Regions from separate parts of the Peribacillus sp. NPDC096447 genome, predicted to be linked through region 1. Evidence: a T-box and tRNA genes for the amino acid it is inferred to sense, from the RefSeq annotation. Region 1 holds a T-box; the other holds one or more tRNA genes.
The links. The T-box of region 1 lies ahead of thrS (threonine--tRNA ligase). A T-box ahead of a tRNA ligase gene usually reads a tRNA of that ligase, here a tRNA-Thr.
Positions count from the first base shown of each region.

Region 2: it encodes a tRNA-Thr, which carries the amino acid that the T-box ahead of thrS (threonine--tRNA ligase) is inferred to sense. The anticodon was not compared.

Region 1 is NZ_JBIWEV010000001.1:1,059,225-1,084,161, forward strand. Features, by position in the region: gene ACIQZD_RS05295 (YhgE/Pip family protein) at 1-385, shown strand, start outside; gene ACIQZD_RS05300 (DHA2 family efflux MFS transporter permease subunit) at 592-2,040, opposite strand; gene ACIQZD_RS05305 (TetR/AcrR family transcriptional regulator) at 2,295-3,194, shown strand; gene ACIQZD_RS05310 (ribonuclease J) at 3,340-5,013, shown strand; gene ACIQZD_RS05315 (amino acid permease) at 5,071-6,408, opposite strand; gene ACIQZD_RS05320 (LysE family transporter) at 6,601-7,233, opposite strand; gene ACIQZD_RS05325 (MFS transporter) at 7,386-8,618, opposite strand; gene asnA (aspartate--ammonia ligase) at 8,828-9,823, opposite strand; gene ACIQZD_RS05335 (LysE family transporter) at 10,093-10,719, shown strand; gene ACIQZD_RS05340 (hypothetical protein) at 10,973-11,356, shown strand; gene thrS (threonine--tRNA ligase) at 11,515-13,422, opposite strand; T-box leader at 13,484-13,705, opposite strand; T-box leader at 13,738-13,961, opposite strand; T-box leader at 13,993-14,213, opposite strand; gene ACIQZD_RS05350 (hypothetical protein) at 14,334-14,609, shown strand; gene ACIQZD_RS05355 (DUF7010 family protein) at 14,654-15,256, opposite strand; gene ACIQZD_RS05360 (TetR/AcrR family transcriptional regulator) at 15,437-15,952, shown strand; gene ACIQZD_RS05365 (SDR family oxidoreductase) at 16,029-16,973, shown strand; gene ACIQZD_RS05370 (amino acid permease) at 17,187-18,677, opposite strand; gene ACIQZD_RS05375 (peptidase) at 18,794-20,119, opposite strand; gene ACIQZD_RS05380 (thiolase family protein) at 20,131-21,312, opposite strand; gene ACIQZD_RS05385 (3-oxoacid CoA-transferase subunit B) at 21,332-21,994, opposite strand; gene ACIQZD_RS05390 (CoA transferase subunit A) at 21,979-22,677, opposite strand; gene ACIQZD_RS05395 (aspartate aminotransferase family protein) at 22,688-24,055, opposite strand; gene ACIQZD_RS05400 (ferredoxin) at 24,114-24,353, opposite strand; gene ablB (putative beta-lysine N-acetyltransferase) at 24,367-24,937, opposite strand, start outside.
Region 2 is NZ_JBIWEV010000001.1:1,360,984-1,366,838, reverse strand. Features, by position in the region: partial or broken rRNA gene ACIQZD_RS06840 (23S ribosomal RNA) at 1-84, shown strand, start outside; rRNA gene rrf (5S ribosomal RNA) at 203-318, shown strand; tRNA gene ACIQZD_RS06830 (tRNA-Asn) at 328-402, shown strand; tRNA gene ACIQZD_RS06825 (tRNA-Ser) at 408-499, shown strand; tRNA gene ACIQZD_RS06820 (tRNA-Glu) at 509-583, shown strand; tRNA gene ACIQZD_RS06815 (tRNA-Val) at 599-674, shown strand; tRNA gene ACIQZD_RS06810 (tRNA-Met) at 780-853, shown strand; tRNA gene ACIQZD_RS06805 (tRNA-Asp) at 859-934, shown strand; tRNA gene ACIQZD_RS06800 (tRNA-Phe) at 947-1,022, shown strand; tRNA gene ACIQZD_RS06795 (tRNA-Thr) at 1,030-1,105, shown strand; tRNA gene ACIQZD_RS06790 (tRNA-Tyr) at 1,122-1,205, shown strand; tRNA gene ACIQZD_RS06785 (tRNA-Trp) at 1,216-1,289, shown strand; tRNA gene ACIQZD_RS06780 (tRNA-His) at 1,307-1,382, shown strand; tRNA gene ACIQZD_RS06775 (tRNA-Gln) at 1,418-1,492, shown strand; tRNA gene ACIQZD_RS06770 (tRNA-Gly) at 1,496-1,570, shown strand; tRNA gene ACIQZD_RS06765 (tRNA-Cys) at 1,579-1,652, shown strand; tRNA gene ACIQZD_RS06760 (tRNA-Leu) at 1,661-1,741, shown strand; gene ACIQZD_RS06755 (DUF6241 domain-containing protein) at 2,633-3,172, shown strand; gene ACIQZD_RS06750 (hypothetical protein) at 4,063-4,353, opposite strand; gene ACIQZD_RS06745 (hypothetical protein) at 4,636-4,842, opposite strand; gene glsA (glutaminase A) at 5,216-5,855, shown strand, end outside.

The DNA.
Region 1 (24,937 bases):
TTTACATGTAGCAAGTGTCCCTGTATTCATTCTATCTAGCATCATCGTTTCATTTACCTTCATGACGTTCATTCTTATGCTGGTGACCGTATTCGGAGTGGTCGGAAAATTCGCGGCCGTGACCCTTCTCGTGTTCCAATTGGCTACGTGCGGCGGAACATTCCCAGGCGAACTGGGCATGTCGATATTGACGAAAATCGGTCAATTTTTACCTATGGCCCACTCACTAAAGGAACTTCAAGAGGTCATCTCCTTAGGCGGCTGGGAAAACTTGCAGGCGCAGATTTGGATCTTACTTGCCTATCTCGTTTCTGCGGCGATCATTGGCTGGATAGCCAGTCATATCCAGCATGCAAAAGTAACTTCAGAGGAAGTGACATCTTGATGTAAAAAAAGCGCAGTGCAAATGGCACTGCGCTTTTTTGTATACAAGTGAAATCACCGGGTAAAACATACTTGATTCATGGGTCGATTTAAATAGTGGTAGGTCGAATAATTTCCGCTGTAAATCAAACTAGATGGAGGAAGTTATAAAAAAAAGCCCTATGCTTCCTGACGATTCAGGTGGCATAGGGCTTTTTATTGTTTCATTTAAGCGGTTTGATCTTTTTTCATAGCTGGTTTTTCTTCAGCTGGCCATGCACGCTTAATGAATAATGCCAGAATCAGCGCCACAGCAGCAATGAAGGTAGATACAAAGAAGGAGAAGTTAATTCCATCGAGCATCGCCTGCATTCCGATTTGGGCTTGCATTTGTTCCATCATTTCAGCAGTGGGCTGGCTTGTTAATTTGCTCATCGCTTTGGTCATTAAACTCTCACCTGAAGATGCTGCATGGTTAGACATGACCGTAACAAGCAATGCAGTACCGATAGCGCCTGAAATCTGGTTCAGCGTGTTATTCATCGCTGTTCCATGCGGGTTCATACGGGCTGGCAGCGAGTTCAACCCATTTGTCATGATCGGCATCATTGCCATGGACAAACCGAATAAACGGACGGAATATAGAATCACAATATGCGTATAAGAAGTATCCATTGTTAATTTACTGAAGAAATACGTCGTCACCACAGTAATAAACAAACCGGTTGAAGCAAGTATGCGGGCACCGAACTTATCGAAGAGCTTTCCGGTGACCGGTGACATGATGGCCATTAATAGTGCACCAGGAAGCATCAGCAATCCTGAATCAAATGGTGAAATGCCACGGACGGTTTGTATATACATCGGCATCAAGATCATTCCCGAGAACATGGCCATATTCAGCACGATTGAAATCGTAGCAGATAAAGCGAACATCGGATGTTTGAAGATCTTGAATTCAAGCATCGGTGTTTCCATTTTAAGCTGGCGTGAAATGAAAAGGATCAGGGAAATGGCACCGACAATCAATGTTCCATAAACCCAAGGGCTATCCCAACCCTTGCTGCCTGCCGAACTGAACCCATAAAGCAGGCCGCCAAAGCCCAAGCTTGATAGGATGACCGATAATTTATCGATTTTAATATCGACTTTTTCCTTTTTGTCTTTAAGTTTAAAGAAGCCGAAAATAAGCACTAGTAAAGCTAACGGAGTAATGAAATGGAATAGCATTCTCCAATCATAATGTTCGATGATCCAGCCTGAAAGCGTCGGCCCGATTGCAGGGGCAAACATCATGACTAAACCGAATAGTCCCATTGCCGAGCCCCGTTTTTCAACAGGGAAAGCAGTTAAAAGTACGTTCATTAATAATGGCATCATAATTGCCGAACCGGCAGCCTGAACCATACGTGCGCTCAATAATAGCGGGAATGCATGCGCTACACCTGCAACGATCGTCCCTATTGAGAATAGGAGCATGGCTGTAAGGAACAGATTACGTACCGAATATTTTCTTATTAAGAAGGCCGTTGTCGGAATCATGATTCCGTTCACGAGCATGTAGCCCGTTGTCAGCCATTGGACTGTGGAAGTCTCTATTCCCAGGTCTATTTGGATTGATGGCAGTGCAATATTTAAAAGGGTTGAATTCAGTATCGATATAAACGCCCCGACCATCAGTATGGCCAAAATGCCATACGCCCCCTTTTTTTCAGTAGATTGTGCAGTACTCACTTTTTATCTATTCCTCCATTCAAACTATTGGTTCATTTAATTGTACGACAGGTATAACCCAATCTCATAAAATCAATAATATACCCCTAGTTCATTTTTTGCAATAAAAATTTACTGGTTAAAATAAGGGTTTGTGCTGTGATGGAATATAGAGTACGATTACATTTATACAAGCAGTATAATGAAAATTAGGTGATATGATGAATAATCGAAGGCAGAATGTCATCGATACGGCTCATAAGCTGTTTATTGATAAAGGCTACCAAGCCACATCCATTCAGGACATTCTAGAAGGCAGCGGTATTTCAAAAGGTACATTTTATAATTATTTCCCTTCAAAGGGTGAATTATTTATAGCCATTTTCCGCTCCGTCTATACAAAGATTCGCCACGACCGGGAAAAACTGTTGATTGGTCAAGATTCAGCCGATATTGAAATTTTCATCCAGCAGCTCGAACTGCAGATGACGGTGAACAAGCAAAGTAAATTGCTAATCCTGATCGAAGAAGTCCGTGTTTCCAACGATGATGAATTAAAACAATTCATCAATCAGACCCTATTGTTGAGCATACGCTGGATGTATACCCGTTTTCTCGATATTTTCGGGGAAAGCAAAAAACCCTATCTTTTAGATAGCGTCATTATCTTTCATGCGATGATGACCCACATGAATCATTTTAGTTATCGTGCTAATCCGGTCGGTACACCGGAAATACAGCTTATCCGCTATTGCATGAACCGAATTGTCCATTTAGTCAATGAATTGGCTGAAAGTGGGGAACAGATCCTTGATCCGGAACTTATGGACACGTGGTTTCCCAACTTTAAAAACCATCTTGATCCTTGCCATAATGATTTGCTGAACTCCACCACGGAATTGAAAAAAGCGATAATCAAAGCTTTTCCTTGCGGTGAAGAACGAACAAGGGCAATGGAATTGGTCGATTTTATCCAGGATGAGCTGATGCAGTCAGACAAACCGCGAAAATTCTTGATTGAAAGTTTGCTGAACACTTTAAGGACTCAATATGCAGCGCAGGTTCAGGCATACATTGAGACTTTTGAAGAAAGCATCAATTCTTGCTTGAGCAGATGAAGATTGAAGATACACGCACCTACCGAAAACGGTAGGTGTTTTTTTATGGCTTTTTGAATTGCCGTGATTTTATAAAAAGAGTTGGTTTTATAAATGGGACCTAAGGAAACACTATCCTTATCATAATAAAGGGAGGTCTATCTACTTGAGTGTGAAAGAGAATGCTTTGTCCATACTGGCTTTGGGCGGAGTGAATGAAATCGGTAAAAACATGTATGTGGTTCAATATTCTAACGATATCGTCATTATTGACTGTGGTGCAAAGTTTCCTGATGAAAGTTTATTAGGAGTCGATTTGATCATTCCCGATATTTCCTTTCTTCAGGAGAATAAGGAGAAGATCCACGCTTTGATTGTGACTCATGGGCATGAAGATCATATTGGCGGTATCCCCTATTTCTTAAAAAAATTGAATGTACCCATTTATGCCACACGTTTAACACTTGGTTTAATTGAATTGAAGTTAAAAGAACATAACCTTTTGGGTGATACGGAATTAATCCAGATTGATTCGGATTCAAGGTTGGAATTTGGGGAGATGGTTCTGGACTTTTTCAAAACGAATCATAGTATACCCGATTGCCTTGGAGTCACCATGCATACGCCAGAAGGCACGGTCGTTCATACAGGGGACTTTAAGTTTGACTTGACTCCCATGAATGATCAGTATCCCGATATCCATAAAATGGCCAAAATCGGGAGTGAAGGTGTCTTGGTTTTATTATCTGAAAGCACGAACGCAGAACGTCCTGGCTCCAGTCCCTCGGAGCATCTCGTTGGCAGCCATATTGAAGAGGCCTTCATGCAGGCAAAACAGAAAGTCATTCTTTCGACCTTCGCTTCAAATGTCAATCGCGTTCAACAAGTTGTGAATGCTGCACAGAAGACAAACCGGAAACTCGCCTTAATTGGACGTAGCATGGTGAACGTCGTATCCGTTGCCATTGAACGCGGCTACCTCGAGGTACCTGATGGGATGCTTATCCAACCACATGAAGTCGATAATTATGCTCCTGAAAGGGTCGCGGTTTTATGTACAGGCAGTCAAGGAGAGCCGTTTGCTGCCCTTTCCCGCCTTTCCAGTTCAAATTATCGGGATATGAGTATATTGCCTGATGATACAGTGATTCTTGCCTCCACTCCAATACCCGGAAATGAACGGGATGTTTCACGAATCATCGACAACCTATTTCAACTTGGTGCCAAAGTCATTTACGGTTCTGGGACTGTAACAGGCATGCATGTATCCGGACATGCCTATCAGGAAGAATTGAAGCTCATGCTTACCCTGATGAAACCAAAGTATTTCATTCCCATTCACGGTGAATATCGGATGTTGCACCAGCATCGATTACTAGCTGAATCTGTCGGGGTAGAGAAGGGCAATACTTTCATTATCAGTAATGGCGATGTGGTGGATATTGAAAACTCCGTTGCCCGTCAAACGAGAAAGGTGGCTGCCGGCAATACCTTTGTTGACGGTGTCGGTGTTGGTGATGTTGGAGAAATCGTTCTGCGGGACCGTAAGCAGCTTTCCGAAGATGGCATGCTCGTAATCGTCATAACACTAAGCAAGACGGAACGAAAAATAGTATCAGGACCCGATACCATTTCCCGTGGATTTGTATATGTTCAAAATTCGGAGGACCTCCTTAAACATGTGAATCGTCTTGTCACGAAAACGGTCAACGACTTACAAAGTGAAAAAATATACCGTTGGAACATCATCAAACAAACCATAAAGAAGGAATTGGGGCACTATCTCTTTACTCAAACTAAGAAAAAACCAATGATCCTTCCGATCATCATTGAAATTTAGCACCAAATCGAAAGCACACAAAAAGGAACTCGACTTCGTATAGTCGAGTTCCTTTTTTCAATCAAGTTCCGATTTACTCGCTTTTGCGGCCATCGCCTTGTTCTTATTCCAAACCTTGAATTTCATGAAAACGGCGGCAAGACCGATGATCACGATGAATAAAAGGCTGATGAAAAAACCTGGACGTATCTCTTTTTCAAGCAGAGTGCCACTGACCGCCGCTAAAATTAAAAGCAGTCCGAAAACGGCTGTAATCTTACTCCAAATCTTATTTTCCAAGATTTTGAATGAAGAAAGAATGATGAATGCCCAGTTATACAAAAGTAATATTCCAGCAGATGTTGTAATGTATTCATAAATCTTGCCTGGCAGGAGCAAGGCAGTGATGATTGACCCTAAAAGTCCTAAGGCTCCAAGACCCAGTGAAGGCAGTGGAAGATCCTTGAATTTCTTGATCTTTTGCATGAATAATGAAGGTGCGTTCCCGTCATTGGAGAGCGTTACCAATAGATTGGTTACACCAAATAGTGAAGCGGTCATCGTCGAGAAACCGGCAATGATGATCGCACCATTAAAAACGTGCGGGAAAAATGTCAGATGATAACTGTCCAATGCCGAAACGAATGGACTTTCTTTTTCACTGAATGCCCCTAACGAAATCATGGTTACGGCTAACCCCAATGAAATCACATATATGATGGTAAGAACCAAGAGCATGATCGTCCCTGCCTTTGGCGCATCTTCTTTCTTTTTAAGCTGCATCGCCATCAGTCCAATGACCTCAATGCCGCCAAACGCATAAAAAGCATAAATAAGTGATGTCCAAAACCCTTTTAGCCCTTTTGGGAATAATTCATTGAACTTATTCGGAAAGGATGGCGGTTTCCCTCCATCAAGACCAAACCAGCCGAAAACGGCACATATTGCTATAATGATAAACATTACGATTGCTGCTGTCTTAATTACCGCAAGGATGTTTTCCACCCTGTCAAACCCTTTTGTTCCCAACAATACCACCACGATTGAAACAATTGCGAATCCGGATGCAAATAGCCACAGCGGTACTTTTGGGAACCAAAATTGAGATAATAGCGAAAGCGCAGTAAGCTGGCTTCCCATGATCAATATATTGGAGGACCAATAATTCCAGCCACAGCTAAAGCCAGCCCATCTTCCAAATGCTTTATTGGCATAATAACAAAAAGAACCCTCTTGAGGATCGGCCGCCGTCATCTTAGCAAGCAGATTATAAACGATGTAGGTACCTAGTGCAGCCAATACAAATGAAAATACAATGGATGGCCCCGTCGTTTTAATCCCTATGGTCGATCCGAGGAAATACCCTGTCCCGATCGTACAGCCTACACCGACCAATGATAGCTGCCACCATTTCATATCGCCTTGTTGTTCACCTGATGCATTAGAATCTTGGACAGCCTTCCCTTTCGCTGAACTGCAATTGGCTTTTGTCGTCATGACATTACCCCCTCCTTCCATCATTCATAGTGTTGATAATGCCACAATGAATTATGCAAGGAAGAAGTTTTCAAATACCCTACCTTATGTAATAAACTAAAGCATTCTGCTTTATGATATGATGGCAGAAATACCTTGATAAGCAAAATAAACCCCAAAGCCTACCAATGATAATCCAGAGATGACCGAAATGGCCATTAAGCTTTTTTCATTTAAGAACCTGCGAAACCCATTCGTTAATGCCGCAACAAAAAAATCCCAACAGGTAAGCCCAAAGAAAATCATCCCGCTATAAATGAAAAGTTGGGATGTCCCATAACTTGAAGCTGTTTTAGCTAAAACAGATCCATATATCCCCAACCAAAATAAAATGGATAATGGACTGGTCACAGACATGATGAACCCAGTCAAAAAACAGGAAATTAATGAATCTTTATTCCTATATTCATTTAATAATATCGTATTTACCCGTAAAACACTTTCGACCCCAGAATAAATAAGCACGAATCCCCCAAAAAGCCACAGAAAAATCTGGACGATCGAAATTTCTAAAAACCGCACCATACCTACATACACTAAAATCATGAACAAGGCATCTGCAATCATCGACCCTGCCCCAACGATCCAGGCATGCCAAAACCCGTTCTTGATTCCTTTATCGATACGAGCAGAGTTCACTGGACCGATCGGTGCTGCTAGGGTAAGTCCCAAGAAAAAGTAACTCAGCAGTAAATGTACACTCAAAAAGCATCACTCCTTCGAGCTAGTTCATGACTTGTACATTTTATGTGACAACCCTCAGCCTATAACCACATGCCAAAAAAATTTTCCCGAGTTACAAACAAAAAAAGCCGTGGTAAAGCCCGGCTTTTTCGGAGAATTTCTATAGAAACCTATTAGGCAGCAGCTTCTTTTTTGTCTGAACTAATGAATTTCATAACAATCAATACGATGCCTATACCAATGATCCCTGAAATGATATAGGTCAAATTGATATGATTTTTCATGACAAGGGACATGACCGGAGGCCCTGCCGCAACTCCGATGAACCTTGATGACATATAGAAGGAGGTAATTGTCCCCCGCTGTTCCTTTTTTATATTTTGAGTGATGATTGCGTCGAGTGTCGGCAATAACGCACCAATCGCTATGCCCACCAAACTCGTTACGAGTAATAAAAGGAAAACCGTGTTTTTTGTAAAACCGACAAATACAAGGCTGATTGAAAGGACAGCTATACTGATCATGATGATCTTTTTCATGATTGGTAACTCACCCTTGATTTTTTTCCCGGCAACATAAGAAGATACACAAAGGAAAAACAGCGGGATCGCTATCACTAAACCTTTTTTAACTCCATGCAAATCGTGGATTTTTTCCAGATTATCAGACAAAAAGAAAAGAACACCGAACAAAACCAACATGACAAATACACCAATCAGGAAAACTGTATATAACCATTTTCCTTCCTGCTTGAATATTTTTTTCGTATCATGCCAGAATTCTTTGAATTTCTTCGGATCATCCTTTTCCTTTGGTACCTTTATAAAGAAAAAGACCAAGACAATAGATATTAAACTGAAGAATGAAATCGAGAAGAATGGTAAAAACCAGATAAATGCAGCAAACAGGGAACCCAGTATTGGACTCAGTACTTTCCCAAATGTATTCGAAGTTTCTATGATTCCTAAACAAGAACTGGTTTTTTCATCATCATCCTTGTATAGATCCCCCACCAGAGGCAAAATGATGGGCGAAGCCCCAGACGCCCCAATCCCCTGCAATACCCTCCCAATGATGATCCATGTGTATGGATTTTCCATTTTCCATGATGCATAACCTGCGATCAAGCCGCCGATAAGGGCTAGGATCAGGCTTGGCAGAATCACCATTTTTCGTCCAAATCGATCTGATAAATAACCCGCTATGGGAATTAAAAAAATGGATGCTACGGAATAGCTTGTTATCACCATGCTTGATTGAAATGAAGATATCCCCACCTTTTCCTCGAAAATGGGCAAAACCGGGATAAGCATTGAATTTCCAAGTGTCATTACCAATGGAATCGATGCCATACTGATCAGACACCACACGCTTACATCTTTATTTTGCTTCTCATGACCCTCCATACTTACACTCCTCATTCATTATAAAAGCAACTTATTGCATAAAAGGTAACCATTGTGAAACAATTTGGTTTGCATCATTATTAGATGTCTTCAATTATTATGTTATAGCGCAGAAAGATTTATTCAGTAGCGCTTCACCCAAAATTACCCCTTTTGACCGTTAAAACAAAAAAACCATTCTTTTTAAGAATGGTTTCCCGCTTTCGTCTTTATAAAAGAATAATATTCCTCTTTTTACAGTCGTTTAATATTTGGTCATTCCATACCGAAACCTGAACCTCGCCAATATGTGCTTTCTTCAGCAAAAACATGCATAGTCTGGATTGCCCTATTCCTCCGCCTATTGAATAGGGAAGCTTTCCTTCCAATACGGCCTTATGATAATCGAGCACCTTACGATTTTCGTTTTTGGATAATCTTAATTGTTTTAACAGTGACTTTTCATCTACTCGAATTCCCATTGAAGAAACTTCAAAAGCACATTCCAAGAGTGGATTCCATAAAACGATATCTCCATTTAGGTCCCAATCATCATAATCCGGTGAACGTCCATCATGCTTTTCCCCCGATTGTAACTCTCCGCCAATTTTCATGATGAAAATCGCACCATATTTCTTCGTTATGACATTTTCTCTTTCCTTCGGAGTCAGGTTCGGGTATAAATCCTCCAACTCCTGGGTCGTAATGAAGTGAATGTCATCAGGTAACACAGGCTTAAGCAGATGATGGAATTCAAACATATAACGTTCGGTCGATTTAATGGCTCTATATATTTTTTTCACTTCAGATTTTAATGTATCTACGTTACGTTGTTCTTTCGTTATGACTTTCTCCCAGTCCCATTGATCCACAAATAACGAGTGTAAATGATCCAGTTTTTCATCACGTCTTATCGCATTCATATTTGTGTAAATGCCTTCATCACACGCCAAACCATACCTAGAAAGAGTGATTCTTTTCCACTTTGCCAAAGATTGAACCACTTCGATTTGTTTATTCTTAACATCCAGAGCTTCAAAGGTAAGAATCCGCTCCACACCATTTAAATTGTCATTTATACCATTACCTTCATTTAAAATGATAGGTGCTGATACTTTAATCAGGTTTAACGCATTTGAAATTCCTTCTTCAAAATGATTCTTAATTTCATTTATTGCAATATCCGTATGCATGATATCAAGAATTGTTTTGTATTTATTCGGCATCGATAATTCAGGCATAATTATCCTCCAATTCCGCTTTGAATAGCGCATGCATTAAAATTGGCGTCTTTCCATTTGACTAAATTACATTATGAAGGAGTTTTCTGTGTTGTTACAAAAACACACATGTCACGACTAAGTACATCCATAAGCAGCAAACCGGACAATGATTCACCATATCCATTCAAAAAAAGGGTCAAAAATGTGGTACAAGTCCAATTGTCTGAATACATTCAAATAAGTGAAGATGTAACAAACGATGAGGTGATGAATTGGGTGTTTTTTTCAGCTATGTATTATTAGGCTTATCACTTGCGGCTCCTATCGGTCCCATAAATGCTGCTCAATTGGACAAAGGAATAAAAAAAGGTTTTTGGCATGCCTGGGTTTTTGGCTGGGGTGCCATTTTAGCGGATTTTGTATTTATAGCCCTCGTCTTTTTCGGAGTCGCCCACTTTTTGGACAACTCCTTCATGAAGACATTTTTATGGCTTTTTGGATTTTTTGTCCTGACCTATACCGGAATTGAAAGTCTGTTAAGTGCAGGTAAGATTGAAGTGAATGCACGAAAAGCGAAAGATTCCCTTCTTTCTTCATTCCTGACAGGATTCATCATGTCCCTTTCGAATCCTTTATCCATTTTGTTTTGGCTGGGGATTTATGGATCCATTCTTGCAAACTCCGCTTCAAAATATGATATGGATCAATTACTTTTATACAGTTCAGGGATCCTTGTCGGCCTCTTAACCTGGGATTTCGCTATGGCCATCATCGCCAGCACCTTCAGACGCTTTTTATCCAAACCCATTCTAATGGGCATTTCGATCATTTCAGGAATATCCCTTATAGGGATCGGCATTTACTTTGCCATCCAAGCAGCCAAGGTTTTATTTACATAAAGAGTTTAGGAGATGTAAGAGTTTACTCGTAAATTCGTATAAAATATATAAAATAGGCCGCCCATTTTAGTCTCCATTTTTGTCCATGTCGGACACTTATCCCCCTTTGTTCATAGCCTGAAAGGGTAAACACAAAGGGAGGATTTCTTAAATGTATAATAATTACGGTTATTACTCTTATAATGTTCCATATTATAATGATCCATATTATTACGATAATTCTTATGCCAATTTGCCTTATTATGATGACAGGATGCCAGTACAAACATTGGTTCCATTAGCCACTATTCAGAGCCATTTAAACGCAGGCCGACAAGGTCATTGTTTCAGAGGTTTTTGGGGTAACAGCCAGCACACCTTTATTTTGATGGGGTTCAATGCTGCTACTGGTATGGTACAGATACTCGAAGGTGGCATCCCTAATGAGATTCATCATACAGATATAGTCGGATTACAATATCTAGGATTAACCTGCCCTGTCGGTAGCGGCGGCCAGGGCGGCGGTCAAGGCGGCGGTCAAGGCGGCGGTCAAGGCGGCGGTCAAGGTGGCGGTCAAGGTGGCGGTCAAGGCGGACCGGGTGGTAACTGTTTCCAGCAGTTCATTCCTGGTGTTGGCTGGGTATGGATTTGTAGATAGAAAAAAGACAGCCGAGTTATTTCGGCTGTCTTTTTTTATCCAAACCTAATCCAATGGGCATTTACTCGTGAGTTCTGTGCTTTTACTCGTGAGTTTCGCATATTTACTCGTGAATTCCGCGTATTTACTCGTGAATTCCGGATTAAGCTGCTTTTTTGTTAGATGCTGCGTTCTTTTATTTGCTGGACGATTTGCTTGATGAACGTTTCTATTGCGACATTTTCAACTTCTTGTTCCCCGTATTTCCGGACATTTACTTCATTTTCTTTCTCTTCTTTATCTCCAAGAACCAGCATATATGGGATTTTCCCCATCTGTGCTTCCCTGACTTTATACCCCAGCTTTTCATTCCGATCATCAATTTTCACTCTTATGCCTTGATTCTTCAGTTCTTTTTGAACCTTTAAACAATAGTTCAAATGAACTTGTGAGACAGGGATGATCTGTACTTGCACCGGGGCAAGCCATACCGGAAAAGCACCGGCAAAATGTTCTATCAGAATTCCGAAAAAACGATCGATCGATCCAAAAATGGCACGATGAATGACGACCGGACGAACTTTTTCATTATTTTCATCAATGTAAGTCAGATCAAATTTATCAGGCATTTGAAAATCAAGCTGAATTGTTGCACATTGATGGCTTCGTTTTAATGTATCTTTAATATGAAAATCAATTTTCGGTCCATAAAATGCCCCGTCCCCTTCATTTACTTGATAATGTATCCCGATGCTTTCCAGAACATTTTTCAAGGCTGTTTCAGAAGATTGCCAAAGGGAATCATCGCCCATTGAATCCTTTGGACGAGTGGAGAGCTCCACGGAATACTCGAATCCAAAAGTGCGATACACCTTATCAATCAGATGAAACACTTGTTTAATTTCACTTTCGATTTGATCCTGCCGAACATAAATGTGGGCATCATCCTGGCAAAATGTACGGACACGCAGCATCCCGTTCAATGCACCGCTATATTCATGACGATGGACTTGACCGAATTCGGCCATCCGGATCGGTAAATCCCTGTAAGAATAAAGACTGTTTTTGAAAATAAGCATATGACCCGGACAGTTCATTGGCTTCATCGCGAATTTTATTTGATCCACCTCAGTGAAGTACATATTCTCATGGTAATGATCCCAGTGACCCGATTGTTCCCATAACCGCTGATTCATCATGAAAGGAGTCCGAACTTCGTCGTAATCAGCTTCAGTCTGAAGCTCCCGCGAGAACTTCTCCAATTCATTTCTAATGATTTGTCCTTTAGGTAAATAAAACGGCATTCCAGGGGCTTCCTCCGAAAACATGAATAACTCCAACTGCTTCCCTAATTTACGGTGATCGCGTTTGGCCGCTTCTTCCAGGAATTTGTAATGATCCTGTAAATCTTTTTTCTTTCGGAAAGCCACGCCATATACCCTTTGAAGAACTTCATTTTGATTGTCTCCCCGCCAATAGGCACCAGATACGCGAGTCAATTTGAACGATTTTACAAATGATGTGGATGGAAGGTGCGGCCCTCTGCAAAGATCGACGAATTCCCCCTGTTGATAGAGCGTTAATTTTTCACCATTAGGGATGTTCTTTGCTAAATCCAACTTGAATGACTCCCCTCTGCCCTCGAATAAATTCACAGCTTCTTCATAAGTCACTTCGATCCTTTTAATTTCCAGATTTTCACTTATGATATGTTCCATCTCTTTTTCAATGGCCTGTAGATCTTCTGAGCTCAAAGGATGGTCTAACTTAAAATCATAGTAAAAACCATCTTCCACGACTGGCCCCATCCCTAATTCCACGTTTTGGTATAACCTTTTCACAGCCTGCGCCAAAACATGCGCCGATGTATGTCGTAATACTTGTAATCCTTCATCCGAATCCAGAGTCAAGATCGACAGTTCGGCATCCTTATTAAGCTTGTGACTTAGATCAACCAGTTGCTTATCCAGTTTTCCTGCTACTGCCTTTTTCCTTAAACTTGAGCTGATGGACCCTGCCACACTTTCCACTGTCACCCCTTGCGGATATTTCCTTTGCTGCCCATCCGGGAATTGAACTTTAATCATTTTTTCACCCATCACATAAACACCCCTTTTTTTAATAATAAAAAAACGCACTCATCCCTATGCGAGGGACGAGTGCGTTTACCCGTGGTTCCACCCAATTTCCCATAAGCAAAAAACACTCATGGCTCTGGAGCTTGTAACGCGGCTTAGACGATATCAGTTACTCTTGTTCACCGATATAGCTCAAAGGCGGTAAATCAGTTTCCTAAGCCAGGAAGTTCGCAGCTGCCCTTCCCTCTCTGCAGACCGTAAAAATGATTCATGTCCTTATCATGGCAATATTTTTATATATAAAAAAAACGCACCCATCCCTATATAAGGGACGAGTGCGTTTTTACCCGTGGTTCCACCCAATTTCCCATAAGCAAAAAACACTCATGGCTCTGGAGCTTGTAACGCAGCTTAGACGATATCAGTTACTCTTGTTCACCGATATAGCTCAAAGGCGGTAAATCAGTTTCCTAAGCCAGGAAGTTCGCAGCTGCCCTTCCCTCTCTGCAGACCGTAAAAATGATTCATGTCCTTATCATGGCAATAATTATAATAATAAAAAAACGCACCCATCCCTAAGTAAGGGACGAGTGCGTTACCCGTGATTCCACCCAATTTCCCATAAGCAAAAAACACTCATGGCTCTGGAGCTTGTAACGCAGCTTAGACGATATCAGTTACTCTTGTTCACCGATATAACTCAAAGGCGGTAAATCAGTTTCCTAAGCCAGGAAGTTCGCAGCTGCCCTTCCCTCTCTGAAGACCGTAAAAATGATTCATGTCCTTATCAATGCTTCTAAAATGTAAATGGATTTTTATATTGTTATATATATTACAATATATTCCCATAAGTGACAACCTCTAATTTATTAATTTCATTATAAACAATAAATTGGTATAATTAGTAAAAAGGAGTCTCTATGAAAAGTTTAAGCAATTGGTCTATCGGATTTGCAGTGATTGGTACACTATCATTTTGCTGTTCCCTTGCTTTACCAAAAGCCTCCGAGCTGCTTATGATTTCAGGATTCGGAGCGTTACTAATTGGTATGTTATGCAGTTTCGGGGCCATCTATAAAAATGAAAAAGGCAAGTCGAAATTTTTGGCTGTGGCTGCATTCTTTCTTTTAAGTTTCATTCTCGTTTGGAATGAACCATTTCAAATTGTCAGGCTCTTGACCTGGATGAAAAATTAATCGAAATGAAAAACCCGTTCATCATGACGGGTTTTTTGATGAGTTCAATCTTCATCGGCTATCGTTCGACTTGAATTCTTTATTCCAAGCCATAGCGTAAGTCCAGTGGTCCAGAGAATTAGCGCACATCCGAAGCCGAGCAATGATAACGGTGCAAGGATTTGATGCTCCCCAAACTTGACGGTGTCTGGCACAATAAGCAATGTGATAAGCGCCAATAAACAGAGAAGCACTCCTGTTGCATAGTAGATCTTGATTTGGAAAAGTGATGCCAAAGGTAAAAAATGAATCCCAACAATAATGGCGATGACGCCCGGTATAAGATCAATATGATCTATCAAGTTACAGATGGCAATGGCAATTCCAATCAGCAAACCTTCGGCAATGAAGACCATATTAAACAAAAATCCGATACGCTTCAGACGCCTAGCCCCATTTTCTGAAACTTGATTGGACATTTTTTGTGATGCATGAATTAATGATATGCCTCCGATAACCATTATGATTCCGACCAATATGGCTGCGAGTTCCACGTAGGGAAACCCCCACCCCTGCAATCCTATCACACCGGTACCTGCCCACAGTGTACCGAAGAACGCCATGAAAATGACTCCAATTCCAGAACCGCGAAACGCCTCTTTCATCATCAGTTTCCTTTCATCCAAAGTATTATCATACATAGAATAATAGTATTGCGCATCCTCCCCAATTATTCAGCTGCAAAAAAATGATTCAAATACCTTATTGCAAAAATTACCATACTGCGATATTATGATATTAATTAGTGATTGATTAATCACTAATTAATGAAATTATGGAGGATACCAATGGTCAGACCCAAAAAAGAGAACCGAAAAGATGACATTCTGGAAGCTGGTTTGGAGGTTTTTGCAGAAAAAGGCTATTACAATACAACGACTGCCTTCATTGCAGAAAAAGCCGGCATCTCCCAGCCATATGTGTTTAAATTCTTTAAAACTAAAGAGGAGTTATTCGTAGCGGCTCTGGATCGGGCATACGAAAGGATCCTTGAAGCCTTTAAAATTGAAGCAGGACCCGAAGACCTTGTTAACCATATGATCCAGGTTTATGAAGAATTGACTGAATCCAATCCCAATGAAATCGCCCTGCAGGTCATAGGACTTTCAGTGACGGAAGACGCAATAAGAAATTCTACTCGATCAGGGTTAGCACGCATTAGAAATCACACACTTGAAAAATTTCAATCTGCTGGAATTCCGAATGCCGAGGACCAAGTGACCACCTTCCTGGCGAGGGGGATACTCTGCAATATTTCCCACTTCATCAATATGCCCGAGCTTATAGATGGCGGGGGCAGGTAAGAACCGATTTTCATCGGTTTCTTATTTTGAATCTTTATTTAGTGATTGATCAATAAATCAAAAGGGGATGTAAAATATGAAGAAAGCTATTGTTTTAGGAGCAACCGGCGGATCAGGTCAAGTCATTGTTTCAGAATTGTTATCAAGGGGCACAGAAGTCATCGCTTTCGGGCGTTCAAGAAGTAAGCTAGAGCAATTAATGAAAGAGCATGGTCATTCGCAACAATTAACATACAGAATCGGTGACATCTTTGATTACAAAACCATTGTAGAGGCTGCAAAAGATGCGGAAGTCATTTTCCAATGTGCCAACGTTCCCTATCAAGAGATGGCTTTAAAACTCCTTTCACTTGGGGAAAGTGTCATGAAGGCAACCGATATTTTAGGTAAGAAGATTGTCATTGTAGATGGGATATATATCTATGGGCACCAAGTTGCGAAAGGAGATGAAAACCATCCAAAACAGCCGCATACAAAAAAAGGGCAAATCAGGTTGAAATTCGAGAAGCTCATATTCAGCCAAAAATGGAAAAATGCCAGAGCATTGATTGTCAGGCTGCCAGACTATTATGGCGCTACCTCACAGAACTCCTACCTTCAGCCAACATTGAATGGGCTCGCTGCAAATAAAACGACCGTCTTTATCGGGGACTTAAAAACACCAAGAGAATATGTCTACTTACCGGATGCAGCAAAAATGATCGTGGAAATTGCAGAAAAAGACGACTCCTATGGAGAAAATTGGAACATCCCTGGGCCTGGTCTGATTTCCGGAAACGAAATCATCCAAATTGCCCGTCAGGTAACGGGACAGAAAAAGATGGTTCTTCCCCTTACAAAAAACATCATTCAGATACTTGGCTTGTTCAACCCTTTCATGAAAGAAGTAGTGGAAATCATGTATTTAACCAAAGAAGGATTCATCCTGGATGGAGAAAAATATGAAAACCGCATCGGCCCCATACCTAAAACTCCATACAAAGAAGGAATGGAAGAAACAATGCGAACTTTAATGAGATAATTGCCGCTTTCGTCAATATATTCTTATTTTCGAAGATATAACTGGATTTTCGGAGATATATTTCTGTTTTCGGAGATATAACTGGATTTCCGAAGATATATTTCTATTTTCGAATATATAACTGGATTTTCGGAGATATAACTGGATTTTCATACAAATCCTCATAAAAAAACCTGAGTTCCCAAAGGGGAGTTCAGGTTTTTTCCATTGGTATCAAGCCACATCTGATTTATCGAATTGACAATCTTTTAATGCTATTAATTTGGTCTTGTGATAAAACTTATATCCTAACCAGACTACCAGGAATATCGGTAATCCGATATAGGAGACGGCGACGCCATACCAGTCGATGCTGCCGCTTAGGAATGCTCCATAATTCTGTCCTGCTATGACGAGCATGCACAGGGTGAATGAAAGAATCGGGCCGAATGGAAACCATTTTGCTTTATATTTCAATTCGTTTAGGTCACCCCCCTGTGCAACATAGGCACGTCTAAAGCGATAATGGCTTATGGCGATTCCAATCCAGGCGATGAAGCCGGTCAGCCCGGATGCATTCAATAGCCATGTAAATACATGGTCCCCGAAAATGGAGGTCAAGAAGGCGAGTCCTCCAATTAAGGATGTCATGATCAAAGCATTCATCGGGATTCCCCTGCGGTTGACTTTAGCCAGGAATTTGGGAGCTTGTTTATCTTTTGCCATCGACCATAACATCCGCGTTGATGCATATAGCCCCGAGTTCCCTGCTGATAGTAAGGAGGTTAACACGACCGCATTCATGACGGATGCTGCGAATGCCAGTCCTGCCCGTTCAAAGACAAGCGTGAAAGGGCTTACAGAAATGTTTTCGACATCTCCGTTCAACAAACTTGGACTCGTATAAGGGATTAAGAGGCCGAGTATCAGGATGGCCCCGATGTAAAATAAGAGGATGCGCCAAAATACTTGGCGGATCGCATTCGGAACATTTTTTTCGGGTTCTTCACTTTCTCCGGCAGCAATACCAACAAGTTCAGTTCCTTGAAAAGAAAATCCCGCGATTAGAAAGATTGAGATGATCGATAAAAATCCTCCCTTGAATGGTGCCTCATCCATGGTGAAGTTTTCAAATCCGATCACCTTTCCGCCAAAAATCCCCAATATGGTCAATAAACCAATAATGATGAAGCAAATGATGGCGATGACTTTTATTAGTGCAAACCAATATTCAGATTCACCATAGCTTTTAATGGATAGGGCGTTGAGGGTGAAGACGATTCCAAGAAACAATGCGCTCCATATAAGGCTGGGTACATCAGGGAGCCAAAATTTCATGATGATGGCTGCTGCAGCTATTTCCACGGCAAGGGTGACTGCCCAGTTAAACCAATAATTCCAGCCAAGTGCAAAGCCGAATGCGGGATCAACAAAGCGTGTGGCGTAGGTGGAAAATGATCCCGACACAGGCATATATGTCGCCATTTCCCCTAAGCTCGTCATCAGGAAATAAACCATGATTCCAATGCAGGCATATGCAGCCAGGGCACCACCAGGCCCTGCGCTCTGGATGGTTGCCCCGCTTGCCAGGAATAATCCGGTTCCTATTGAACCGCCAATGGCAATCATGGTCATATGCCTTGCTTTCAGTTGCCTTTTAACTGTTGGTTCTTGATTATGGGGATGCCTTTTAACTGTCGGTTCTTGATTATCAATGAGATTCATATCCATATGGTTCCTACCTCATTTTCTTTTATAGTTAAAAGTTCAAGATATATAAGAGTTTTTAACAACCGCTTTGTCTGAAATATTTCGCTTTACTTGCTGGGATGCTTTCCAGTTTAATTGCCATTGCCTGGTATCGTCTCCCTATTCCCGGCCTTGGTGACCCCATCCTGCTCAGTCTCCATTCCACACCATTGAATTAAAGTAAGAGCAATGATCTCCGCTGTGGAGAAAACGTTGTCGAGCAGGATGTATTCATTTGGATAGTGGGCAACCTCGGTTACTCCTGGCCCGAACACGATTGCAGGCGTTTCACCGACATGTGTCAGCAATCCCCCATCCGTTCCCCAAGGGGATGCTTCAATGACAGGGTCCTGTCCGGCCACTTGCCGATATTGATGAACAAGCGCATTCATCAATTCATGCTCTACGTCGATTGCTCCCGGAACCCAACGTGCCCCGAACCATTCCAATACTGGTGGGTTTTCCTTGAACCATTGGTCCACTTCCCCCAGCTGCAATAACCAGGCAGCCATTTCGTCTTTCGCCTGCTCCATCGTTTCCTCCGGCGCAACGCCCATCCTTCCTTCGATTTTCACAAGGTCGGGAACGGATGACGGCCAATTACCGCCTTCAATGACACCTAGATTGATAGGAATCGGAATAGGCGTGTTCTGATAAAGCGGATCACTGATACGTGCATTTCGCTTGTCTTCCAAGGCACGAATATGATTGATGACTGCCATGCTTTTTTCAATCGCACTAACGCCTTCATACCTTGTTCCGCCATGTGCTGACCGTCCTTTTACATGGATCCGGAACCACATCGAACCCTGCTGTTTCGGAAAGATCCTCATATTCGTCGGTTCAGGGATCAGGGCGGCATCGGCTTTATATCCCCTCAGGACGGCCGCTAATGTTCCGGCTCCGCCGCTTTCTTCTTCAATCACACTTTGAAATATGACATCCCCCTTTAATTGGATCCCATTTTCCTTCAATGCCTGCATCGCAAGGATCAGCGATACATTTCCACCCTTCATATCGGTTACTCCGCGTCCAAACATTCTTCCATTCTTAATCGCTCCGCTATATGGGTCGTCGTCCCACTGATCCCGGTCTCCATCCGGGACCACATCGATGTGTCCGTTCAAAATGATGGAACGTCCGCCTCCAGTCCCTTTCATGATACCTACCACATTGGGGCTGTTGGAAAATTCACTGCGTGGAGAATAGAAATAAGAATGCTTTTTCAGCTCTCCGCCGTCAGGTTCCCAACTATCGATCTGCAAACCCATTTCCTGCAGCTTTTGTGCGACGATGGCCTGTGCCCCTGCTTCATTTCCTTGCGTACTCGGGGCTTGTACCATTTTTTGCAATAGGTTTGTTCCTTCTTCCCGATGATCCTCTATCCATTGGTTTATCCGTTTTTTTATATCCGGCACATTTATCCTCCTTAAATACACATATTCTCATAGATTACTGAAAGTCCCATTCCACCTGCCATACACAACGTTACCATTCCGTACTTAACTTGTGAACGCAACATTTCATGCATCAGTGTGACTGTCAATTTTGCACCTGTTGCTCCTACAGGGTGACCAAGTGCAATTGCCCCTCCATTGACATTGACAATATCCTGATTCAAATCTAACTCCTTGATCACTGCAAGTGCTTGGGCAGCAAAGGCTTCATTAAGTTCAATCAGTCCTATATCCTCTAACGATAGACCTGCTTTTGCCAATGCCTTTCGAGTCGCTGGTACGGGTCCAATCCCCATAACTCCAGGTTCAACTCCTGCACTGGCGAAAGCCTTTATTTTCAAGAGCGATTTTAATCCCTTTTCTTCTGCTTGCTGTTTGGACATTAATAGTACAGCTGCAGCTCCATCATTCATAGGACAGGCATTTCCTGCCGTAATGGTTCCTTCATTTTTGAATACTGCTGGAAGACTGGCTAGTTGATCTAGATGAATGTCCTCGCGTACCCCTTCGTCATGGTTGAAGATTTGAAGTCCTTTTCGATCCTTGATTTTAAGCGAAATAATTTCTCTATCAAAGCGACCCTCTACTATAGCTTTCCAAGCCTTCTTGTGGCTTTGATAAGCAAATTGATCCTGTTCTTCACGACGGATACCGTATTTTTCAGCCAAGCGCTCGGCAGTTATTCCCATATGTTCATTTCCCAAGGAACATATTAATCCATCTGCCAGCAGAGCATCCTCCATCGTTACGTTTCCAAATTTACCGCCCCATCTATTTTTCACGATATAAGGCACATTGCTCATGCTCTCCACTCCGCCGGCAATGATTACGTCTTCTTGACCAGCAGCGATAGTTAAAGCGGCGTTGGTAATGGCCTTTAAACCTGATCCACATGCTTTGATTACAACGTGGCCTGGGACACTGTGTGGGAAACATGCCATCTGCGACGAAATTCTAGCCGAGTTAAGTCCGCCTCCGTGGACATAGCCATGTCCGAAAATCACTTCATTTACCTTTTCTTTACCTAACCCAGAATTATCCATTAAACCTTCCAATACTTGACGGCCCAATTCGGTGGCTTTAACATTCCGTAGTGATTTGCCAAAGGATCCAACTGCAGTTCGTACTCCAGCAACGATGACAACCTCATTCATGCTTTTTTCCTCCTCTTACCTATTCAATGGTGTTGACAGCAGCATGGATTTTCAACGTTGCCTCCGTATTCCTTAGCACATCATCCACTGTATAAGGCGCCATGACTTCCTTTAGCACCAATCCCTCTTCTGTAACTTCCATGACTGCCATATCCGTAATGATTAAATCCACACTCTGCCTTGCCGTCAATGGAAGCGTACAAGTCTTCAATATCTTCGATTCCCCCTGCTTATTCACGTGATTCATCAGGACGATCACCTTTTTGGCTTTCTGGGCAAGTTCCATTGCCCCGCCCATCCCCGGCACCCGCTTTCCTGGGACGATCCAATTCGCCAAATCCCCTTTTTCACTCACTTCCAGGGCTCCAAGTATGGTGATGTCGATGTATCCTTTCCTGATCATTCCAAATGCAGTTGCACTGTCAAAGTATGAAGCGCCCATTACAGTGGTGATTGGAAACCCTCCCGCGTTACAGAGGGCAGGATCTTCTTTCCCTGGATCAGGACTTGGACCTGTACCGAGAACTCCGTTTTCCGCATGGAACAGCACAGAGATATCTTGAGGTATATGGTCGGCCACCAGGGTAGGGATGCCGATGCCTAAGTTGACGATCAATCCGTCATGAATTTCCTTGGCGGCGCGTTTCGCGATGCGATTTCGTACATCTACTGCCATGCCCATTTCCAATTCACCCCTTTTGTCGGAATCACCATATCTACATAAATGCCTGGTGTGGCAATACATTCCGGATCCAATTCGCCTGCAGGAACGATTTCCTCCACTTCCGCAATCGTGAAGGCTCCAGCCATCGCGACCAGCGGATTGAAGTTACATGCAGTCTTGTCGTACACTAAATTCCCAAGCGAATCTGCCTTTTTGGCATGGACGATGCTGACTTCAGCCGTCAAAGCGGTTTCCACCAAATATTCTTTTCCTTCTATCTTAATCTTGTTCTTGCCTTCTTCGGCGATCGTACCAATCCCGACATCGACAAAAATCCCGCCTAAGCCTACACCGCCTGCACGAATCCGTTCGGCCAATGTCCCTTGCGGTGAAAATTCGACTTGCAGCTTTCCTTCAGTCATGAGCCTGCCAGCATTAGGATTGGATCCGATATGCGAGGCGATCACTTTCTTTGCCCTTTCAGCAGTCACAAGCCGGCCTATGCCAATGTCAGGAAATCCAGTATCATTGCCAATCAAGGTCAATTCCTTAACGCCCTTGGCAAGGATACCCTGTACGAGCGTAGGAGGAGTTCCCACCCCTCCAAATCCGCCATACATGAGTGTGCATCCATCGGAAATATGCTCCAGTGCTTCTTCCAAGGTCACAATTTTGTTTTTCTTCGTAATGACCTGCTTCATATCGTTCCTCCTAAATAGCCTGCATGTCCTCAATCAAACCTTCCGCGTACAATTCTTGCTGCAACTCTGCGAGGGAAGCTTCGAGTATCTTGACGAGGCGATCGATTTCTTCATTCGTAATGATTAATGGCGGAGATAAAATAACCGCATCGCCAGCGATTCCTTCAATCGCACCTGCAGCAGGATAGATTAACAACCCCTTTGCAAAAGCCTTATTGACAAGCCTTGTAGTCAGGCCGATTTGCAAGTCGAATGGAGTTTTTGAAATCCGATCGGAGACAAACTCAAGCCCAAGGAGCAGCCCTTTCCCTCTTACATCACCAATGATGTCGAATTTCTCAGCCAATCCTTGCAGCTTCTTAAACAGATATTGACCTTTATTTTCCGCTGCATGAACCAGGTCATTTCCCTCAATGTAGGAAAGCACTTCCAATGAAACGGCAGCAGATAGAGGGTTTGCACTATATGTGTGTCCAGCCATGATTGATTTCGAGCCTTTTAAAATGGGCTCCATGACACGGTCAGTAACCATTGTGGCTGCCATTGGAGTATAGCCTGCGCTCATTCCTTTACCCAATGCGATGATATCCGGAGTGACTCCCCAGTGTTCCATCGCGAACATTTTTCCTGTCCGTCCGATTCCCGTCATTACCTCATCGGCAATAAAAAGAATGTCATAGTTTTCGCAGATTTCCTTAATCCTTTGATAGTAGCCATCCGGCGGTGTTACAGCACCAGCGGATGCTCCGATTATGGGTTCTGCGATGAAGGCGGCGATATTCTCGGATCCGACCCTTTGAATGGCTGTCTCCAGTTCATTTGCACACTGAAGCTTGCATCCGGAAGTTTCATTATTATAAGGACAGCGATAACAGTATGGAGCCGAAATGCTAGGGAAATCCTCCAATAGCGGCACAAAACGCTTTCTTCTTGGTACATGGCCGGACATCGATAAAGCGCCCATCGTGATCCCGTGATAACTCGTCCACCTGGAGACAATGCGGTTTTTTCGCTCAAACCCTTTTTCTTGCCAATGTTGAATCGCGATCTTCATCGCCGTTTCGGTCGCTTCCGATCCACTATTCACGAAAAATGACCAATTCAAATCCCCTGGAGCCAACTCACTTAGCTTTTTGGCCAATGCCTCTGCGGCTTCACTCGTAAAATGAGACCTATATGCAAAAGAAACTTTGCGGGCCTGCTCCGTCATTGCCTCGACAACATCCAATACGCCATGTCCAATACTAGCTGTGACTGCTCCTGATGATCCATCTATATACTGATTTCCATCTATATCATAAAGATAAATTCCATTCCCATGAGAGATAGTGGGATAGTCATGATCTAAAGTAGGCTTAATCAAATAATTGCGTGTCATGTCATCTCTCCTTTTAACGTTCGTACCCACTGTGCAATATCTATTAATCAATTAAGTTCTAAAAGGAACCGATCCTAAAAGGCTCATCCTGAATCAGGATGGATTCTGTAGGGCAGCCTTCCATGGCATCTTGCATGTCATCATGCAAGGTTTCAGGAACCTCGGCAATCCCTTGATTATCGTCCAAGATGACGAAAGCGATCCCTTGATCGTCATAGTCATAAATCTCAGGACCTGTTGAACCGCATGCCCCGCACGCAATACAGGTTTCTTTATCAACCCATGTGTATTTAGCCATAAAAACAATCCTCCTACTTGAGGGATAAATCTTTACCCCAAATATTCATGTCCTCATACTTATCCCAAATATTGCAATTCTTCGTTAATCTGCCACCATATTCATATCCCAGCTGATGAAAGACGGCGTTCATGCCCATTGACAATGAACGCGCTAATGAATAAGAGCAATAAATGTTTTTCCTGAACAATTCTTGTTCCAAGGCGGAGATGAGCACCTTCATGAAACCATGCTTCCGATGCTGAGGAATTGTTGCACAGTCCGTTAATTCAGCATTGTGATACATCTCATTCACTTCAGCGGATGCAGCACTCACGATGGTTCCTTCATATTCGATAACACTAAAGATCGTACCTTCCTCCATCACTTTCTTGATATATCGCTCATCATTCATCGGTGTAGGATAGGTTTCAAAGATGGCACCATATAAATTCGCCAGCTCTTTTGCATCTTCAACCGTAGCAAACCGGAGGATATAATCCTTAGGTATTTGCTGAGATTCAATCAGTCTAGGAATCTGACTGACATCTTGGATGACTTTATCTTCCTTGACCCAAAAGTCGCTTGTTCGCCTTTCATCCGTT
Region 2 (5,855 bases), 290 kb from region 1:
AAGATGATCAGGTTGATAGGTCAGAGGTGGAAGCATGGTGACATGTGGAGCTGACTGATACTAATAGATCGAGGACTTAACCATCGCTTTAAAAAAATGAAATACCTTCTTATTATCTAGTTTTGAAGGAATGAAAATTTCTTCTTGCATTTTCTCAAAAAGACGTTATAATAATATATGTCTTGAAAAAATGTTAACATTGTTTGGTGACGATAGCGAAGAGGTCACACCCGTTCCCATTCCGAACACGGCAGTTAAGCTCTTCAGCGCCGATGGTAGTTGGGGGTTTCCCCCTGTGAGAGTAGGACGTCGCCAAGCTTATATTGTTCCGCAGTAGCTCAGTGGTAGAGCATTCGGCTGTTAACCGAACGGTCGTAGGTTCGAGTCCTACCTGCGGAGCCATTATTGGAGAGCTGTCCGAGTGGCCGAAGGAGCACGATTGGAAATCGTGTAGACGGGTAACCCTGTCTCAAGGGTTCAAATCCCTTGCTCTCCGCCATTTATACCTGGCCCGTTGGTCAAGCGGTTAAGACACCGCCCTTTCACGGCGGTAACACGGGTTCGAATCCCGTACGGGTCACCATTTAGACAACATATTGGAGGATTAGCTCAGCTGGGAGAGCATCTGCCTTACAAGCAGAGGGTCGGCGGTTCGATCCCGTCATCCTCCACCATTTTTCAATAACATCAAGTTGTTTCTGCATAAAGGATTGATTATTTCAACCCATTGAAACGCTCAACACGAAAACTTGATGCATAAAAAGAAACATTATTACCGTCGCGGGGTGGAGCAGTCCGGTAGCTCGTCGGGCTCATAACCCGAAGGTCGCAGGTTCAAATCCTGTCCCCGCAATCTATGGTCCCGTGGTGTAGCGGTTAACATGCCTGCCTGTCACGCAGGAGATCGCGGGTTCGATTCCCGTCGGGACCGCCATTTTTATTGTTTGGCTCAGTAGCTCAGTCGGTAGAGCAAAGGACTGAAAATCCTTGTGTCGGCGGTTCGATTCCGTCCTGAGCCACCATAGTAGTGCCGGTGTAGCTCAACTGGTAGAGCAACTGACTTGTAATCAGTAGGTTGGGGGTTCAAGTCCTCTTGCCGGCACCATGTTTCATCCATATGCGGAGGGGTAGCGAAGTGGCTAAACGCGGCGGACTGTAAATCCGCTCCTTCGGGTTCGGCAGTTCGAATCTGCCCCCCTCCACCATCTTTATTACAGGGGTATAGTTTAAAGGTAGAACAGAGGTCTCCAAAACCTCCAGTGTGGGTTCGAGTCCTACTACCCCTGCCAATTTCAATCCTATAATGGCGATTGTGGCGAAGTGGTTAACGCACCTGATTGTGGTTCAGGCATTCGTGGGTTCGATTCCCATCAGTCGCCCCATTTTTAAAAACATGGTATAATGATTACAACGTTATTGGGCTATAGCCAAGCGGTAAGGCAACGGATTTTGATTCCGTCATGCGAAGGTTCGATCCCTTCTAGCCCAGCCATATGCGAAAGTAGTTCAGTGGTAGAATACAACCTTGCCAAGGTTGGGGTCGCGGGTTCGAATCCCGTCTTTCGCTCCAAAAACGTTGGCGGCATAGCCAAGCGGTAAGGCAGAGGTCTGCAAAACCTTTACCACCGGTTCGATTCCGGTTGCCGCCTCCAACAAACATGCCGGTGTGGCGGAATTGGCAGACGCGCACGACTCAAAATCGTGTTCCTCTGGAGTGCCGGTTCGACCCCGGCCACCGGTATCATGAAAGCTTATAGAATCAAGGTCTCAACTTAAATGTTGAGGCCTTTTTTCTTTGTCTTTAATACGACAAAACTAATCCAGAATCGTGTGCGGCGAATCGTGTGCTTAGGAGGTCGTAATGAGAAGACGTAAAGAATTAACAGAAGATGAACTAAGAATTATTAAGAAGAAGATTTCAGATGAAGAAGCATAAGAAGCCTTTTTTAAGGATTGCTATTTAAGAAACTTAAGACGAGCGACGATTGAATACTACAAAAATGAATTTCATGGAGCAAAGAAGATTATTAATAAGCAGCTCGTTGAATCGTACAAAAGGACGTAGAAAGCTTAATTCTCCAGAGTAAGGAACTTAATGAAAGTTACTACTATTAACACCCGATTAAGAGCTCTAAGAGCATTCTATAACTTTTTATGTAAGAGCAAACTTATCGATAAGAACCCAATGAAGAACATCAAATTATTAAGGATTGACAAAGACAATTGAAGCATGGACAAATTGATCCTTATGAGATATTTGAAGGAAGATTAAATGATTCCAATGTTCAATTAGTTAACTGGTAAGATTTATATAATCCCTAGAAGTCTCAGGATGCTCTGTATTGGTTTCCAATAAATTTTATATAAATTATATAGGGAATAGTTTAATGGCCAATACAGAGTGATTATTAATCCCATCTAATCAATTTAGATTTAGATGATTTTTATGATTTATAACTTATGCTCAATTTTTTTATTATAAAATATAAAATTTTATATCTATCTATATGGTTACTTAATAGTTTAAGATTATTTGTTAATAGTTTATGTTAATATAATAATGGTTAGCTTATCCATAAAAGGATGTAACTGAAATGAGTGATAATCTAACTATGACTCGGAGGAACTTATAATGAATAAATTTAGATGGTCAATGGTTGGACTTATAGTAGCTGCAGCAGCTATTTCAGTAATAATAAAAATCAATCAGAACGCTAAAAATTATGAAGCAAAGCAAGAAGATACGGCTCCTGTTTTGGAGACAACGGAAGTGGAATACGAGACAACTGAAGAAGAAGATACGGAAGTAGAAACTATAAAAAATGAACAAATTCTATATGAACTAGGTCTTGGCCCATCTTCAAAAAGAGAAGACGTTATGAAAACAATGCATAGTATGACTCATCAAAAAGTAGTTTCTGAAGAAAAATGGTACAACCTTGAAATGAATTCTGAAAACATCAATGCAGTCTATGAATTCATTAATGATAGCGAAGTTATCGACTATAAAAGTGAATTGCTAAGAATCGTAGGAAACTGGAAAGAAGGAAACTTCGACAATATAGTGGAAGACCACAATTACCTTTGGGGAGAACAAAATGGAAATGTTGGTAAAGCTACCGGAGTTCTTACTCCTGAACAAGAAGCTGAATTTATCGAGGAGAACTTTTAATAAGCAGAAAAAAAACGGCCTATCGTGAAGTGAACCCAAAAAGTTAGACACTATATTTAGTTAGGCTACCTTGAGGGCATGAACCCGGTAATCAACCGGGCTCAAAGAGCTTCTTGAGGAAATAAAGATTTGGTTGGATGATTTAGTTGTACTACCCGATATATCTAGTTAGAAGAGCTGATATTCTTCAACAAACTAGGCTGATGTATGTAAAAATTTTAAATGAAGAGATAGGGAGTCTAATTAGTGGGCTCTTTCTTTTTTGATTATCATACAAAGAAAGTGCATCCCTAATAAAAAATATCCGTTTTATTTTTTCAGTGCTATTTGGGAGGAGGTTAATACTAAGACAAAGATTTACAGGTGTAGTCGATAGTTATTGTAATAATCGATAACAATCGACACGTCTTTGAGGTCATGAGTAATGGCTGTTTAACTGATAAAAAAATGATTTTTTCAACAACCGTTGATATTACTGATTATATAGCGTTTATGGAATATAATAGGACTCAAAAACGTGTTCCTCTGGAGTGCCGGTTCGACCCCGGCCACCGGTATCACCAATAGCGAAGAATCGCTATTACATCAAGCTTCACACTTAATTGTGTGAAGCTTTTTTGTGTTCATGTCGCATTACAGAATATGTACAAATAATGTGCGGGGGTAGTATGCAATGGTTTTTAATCACTCAAGAATGAAGGGAATTGAAACCAAGGAGCATACAAAATCGAATCAAACAGTTGGCAGCTTATCGGAGATCAAAAGGTGATAGAATCTTATGCACTGAAATCGTTTATTTTATCAAAGTGCACGTTTGTTCTAACGATTAAAAATAAAAACGAATGGGTCAAAGAGCACTAACTCTACCATTCGTTTTTTTTAAAAATAATTTAGATTTCAATATTCATAGCATTTAGGTCTGCTTCCGTATAGCCAGAAGAGGATAGTGCGATTTCAATTTTTTCAGCAGCCTTATAATCAAATAATTTAAATTTAGACATTAAAGCAAAAGCATTTTGATTTTCAATTGCCAAGGCAACAGCTTCCACGTCTTGCAGTAATTTCAGGTCTTCAATGTAGAATTGGGCGGTTCTCATCGCTAAATACTCATTCATTGTAGTCGAACTGTAGAAAAGTCTTGTTAAAGTGGCGATTGCGTTAGGAACGAAAATCTTATTCATAATTACCCCTCCACTATTCGTAATATTCTGTCATTTGATTCACCATTAGTATGAGTCACACTAAAAATGTTGTCAATCTTTATCTTTTGAGCATTTTTACTCACCATTTGTTTAAAGTAAATCTGTACTCAAATTAAGTAAATAGAAAACAGACACTTTTCCAGAGGCAAAGTGATGCACCAAAGCGCACTAAGTAAGCAAAAGAATGAATGTTGCTGAGTTACGAAACGAAGATCCTTTCTGTGTTCTAACATTTCAAAGGGCTTATGAAACAACAGATCGTTATAAACTGTGAAGAAGGCGGGCTTCCACGTTACGCAGCTCTCCAGATGAAACACTATCAGCCACAATTATTTGCAATGTTCTCGTAGCTGTCATTCGTTTGTCTGGATGCTTCATTTGTAGACGCTGTTGTATCGCCCGGAAAAGTTCATTATTTTCTGGACGGTTGGCGTTATAGATTTCTTGTAAACTCTTCGATTTTCCCATGGCTTTTCCTACTTTCCATCAAGTGTTAAATACATATGAAAGCTTATGCGATAATATATATTTCCGTATAAGCTCTTCTAATTCCTTCTTTTTTAAATTAAATCTTCTTTAAAGAACAGTGAAGTTGCTTCGATTTTTTACAAGGCGTTGGCTTATCTGTCTTACAGCTTGACCTTTGACGTATATGTTGTTGTTTTTCTTTGTCTTTATGGAAATAATTCAGAACCTGTACATCTAAATTTAAAACTAGGAAAGTTGCAGATTCCTGGTTTTTTAAATAATATCGATGAAATATGGTAATAAATAATAAAACCACTATCTAAAGAACACTTCACAAAACAAATTTTCTAAGGGGCGGGAAATTGTGAACAATATGGGATGTCAATGCAGTTCCAATGAAGAATTACAGCAACTGGTCGATGAGGCAAAAAAATATACAAATATGGGAACAGTGGCAGACTATATACCGGCTCTTGAAAAGGCGAATCCTGGGGATTTGTCTGTTGCAATTTACTATCCTGACGGAAAAGGATATTGTGCTGGGGATGTAACAGGTAAAATGACCCTGCAAAGCATCTCAAAAGTTTTGACACTTGCTCTGGTATTGATGGAAAAGGGAGAGGAATATGTCTTTTCCTATGTAGGAAAAGAACCTACCGGCGACCCTTTTAACTCGATTGCCAAGTTAGAGACAAACAAGCCATCCAAGCCGTTAAACCCGATGATCAATGCAGGAGCATTGACTGTGACCCACATGATTGCAGGTAACAGTGTAAATGAGCGATTTCAGCGTATTTTACATTTTATCCGGGAGTTGACGCAAAATCCTGCTATCGGTTTTAATGAAGATGTTGCCCGGTCAGAATACAATACAGCAGACTTAAATAGGTCGTTAAGCTATTTTTTAAAGCAGCATAATGTAATAGATGAGGATGTGGAGGAGTTAATCGAATTGTATTCGAAGCAGTGTGCCATTGAAATGGACAGTCAGGATTTAGCGAGGATAGGCTGTG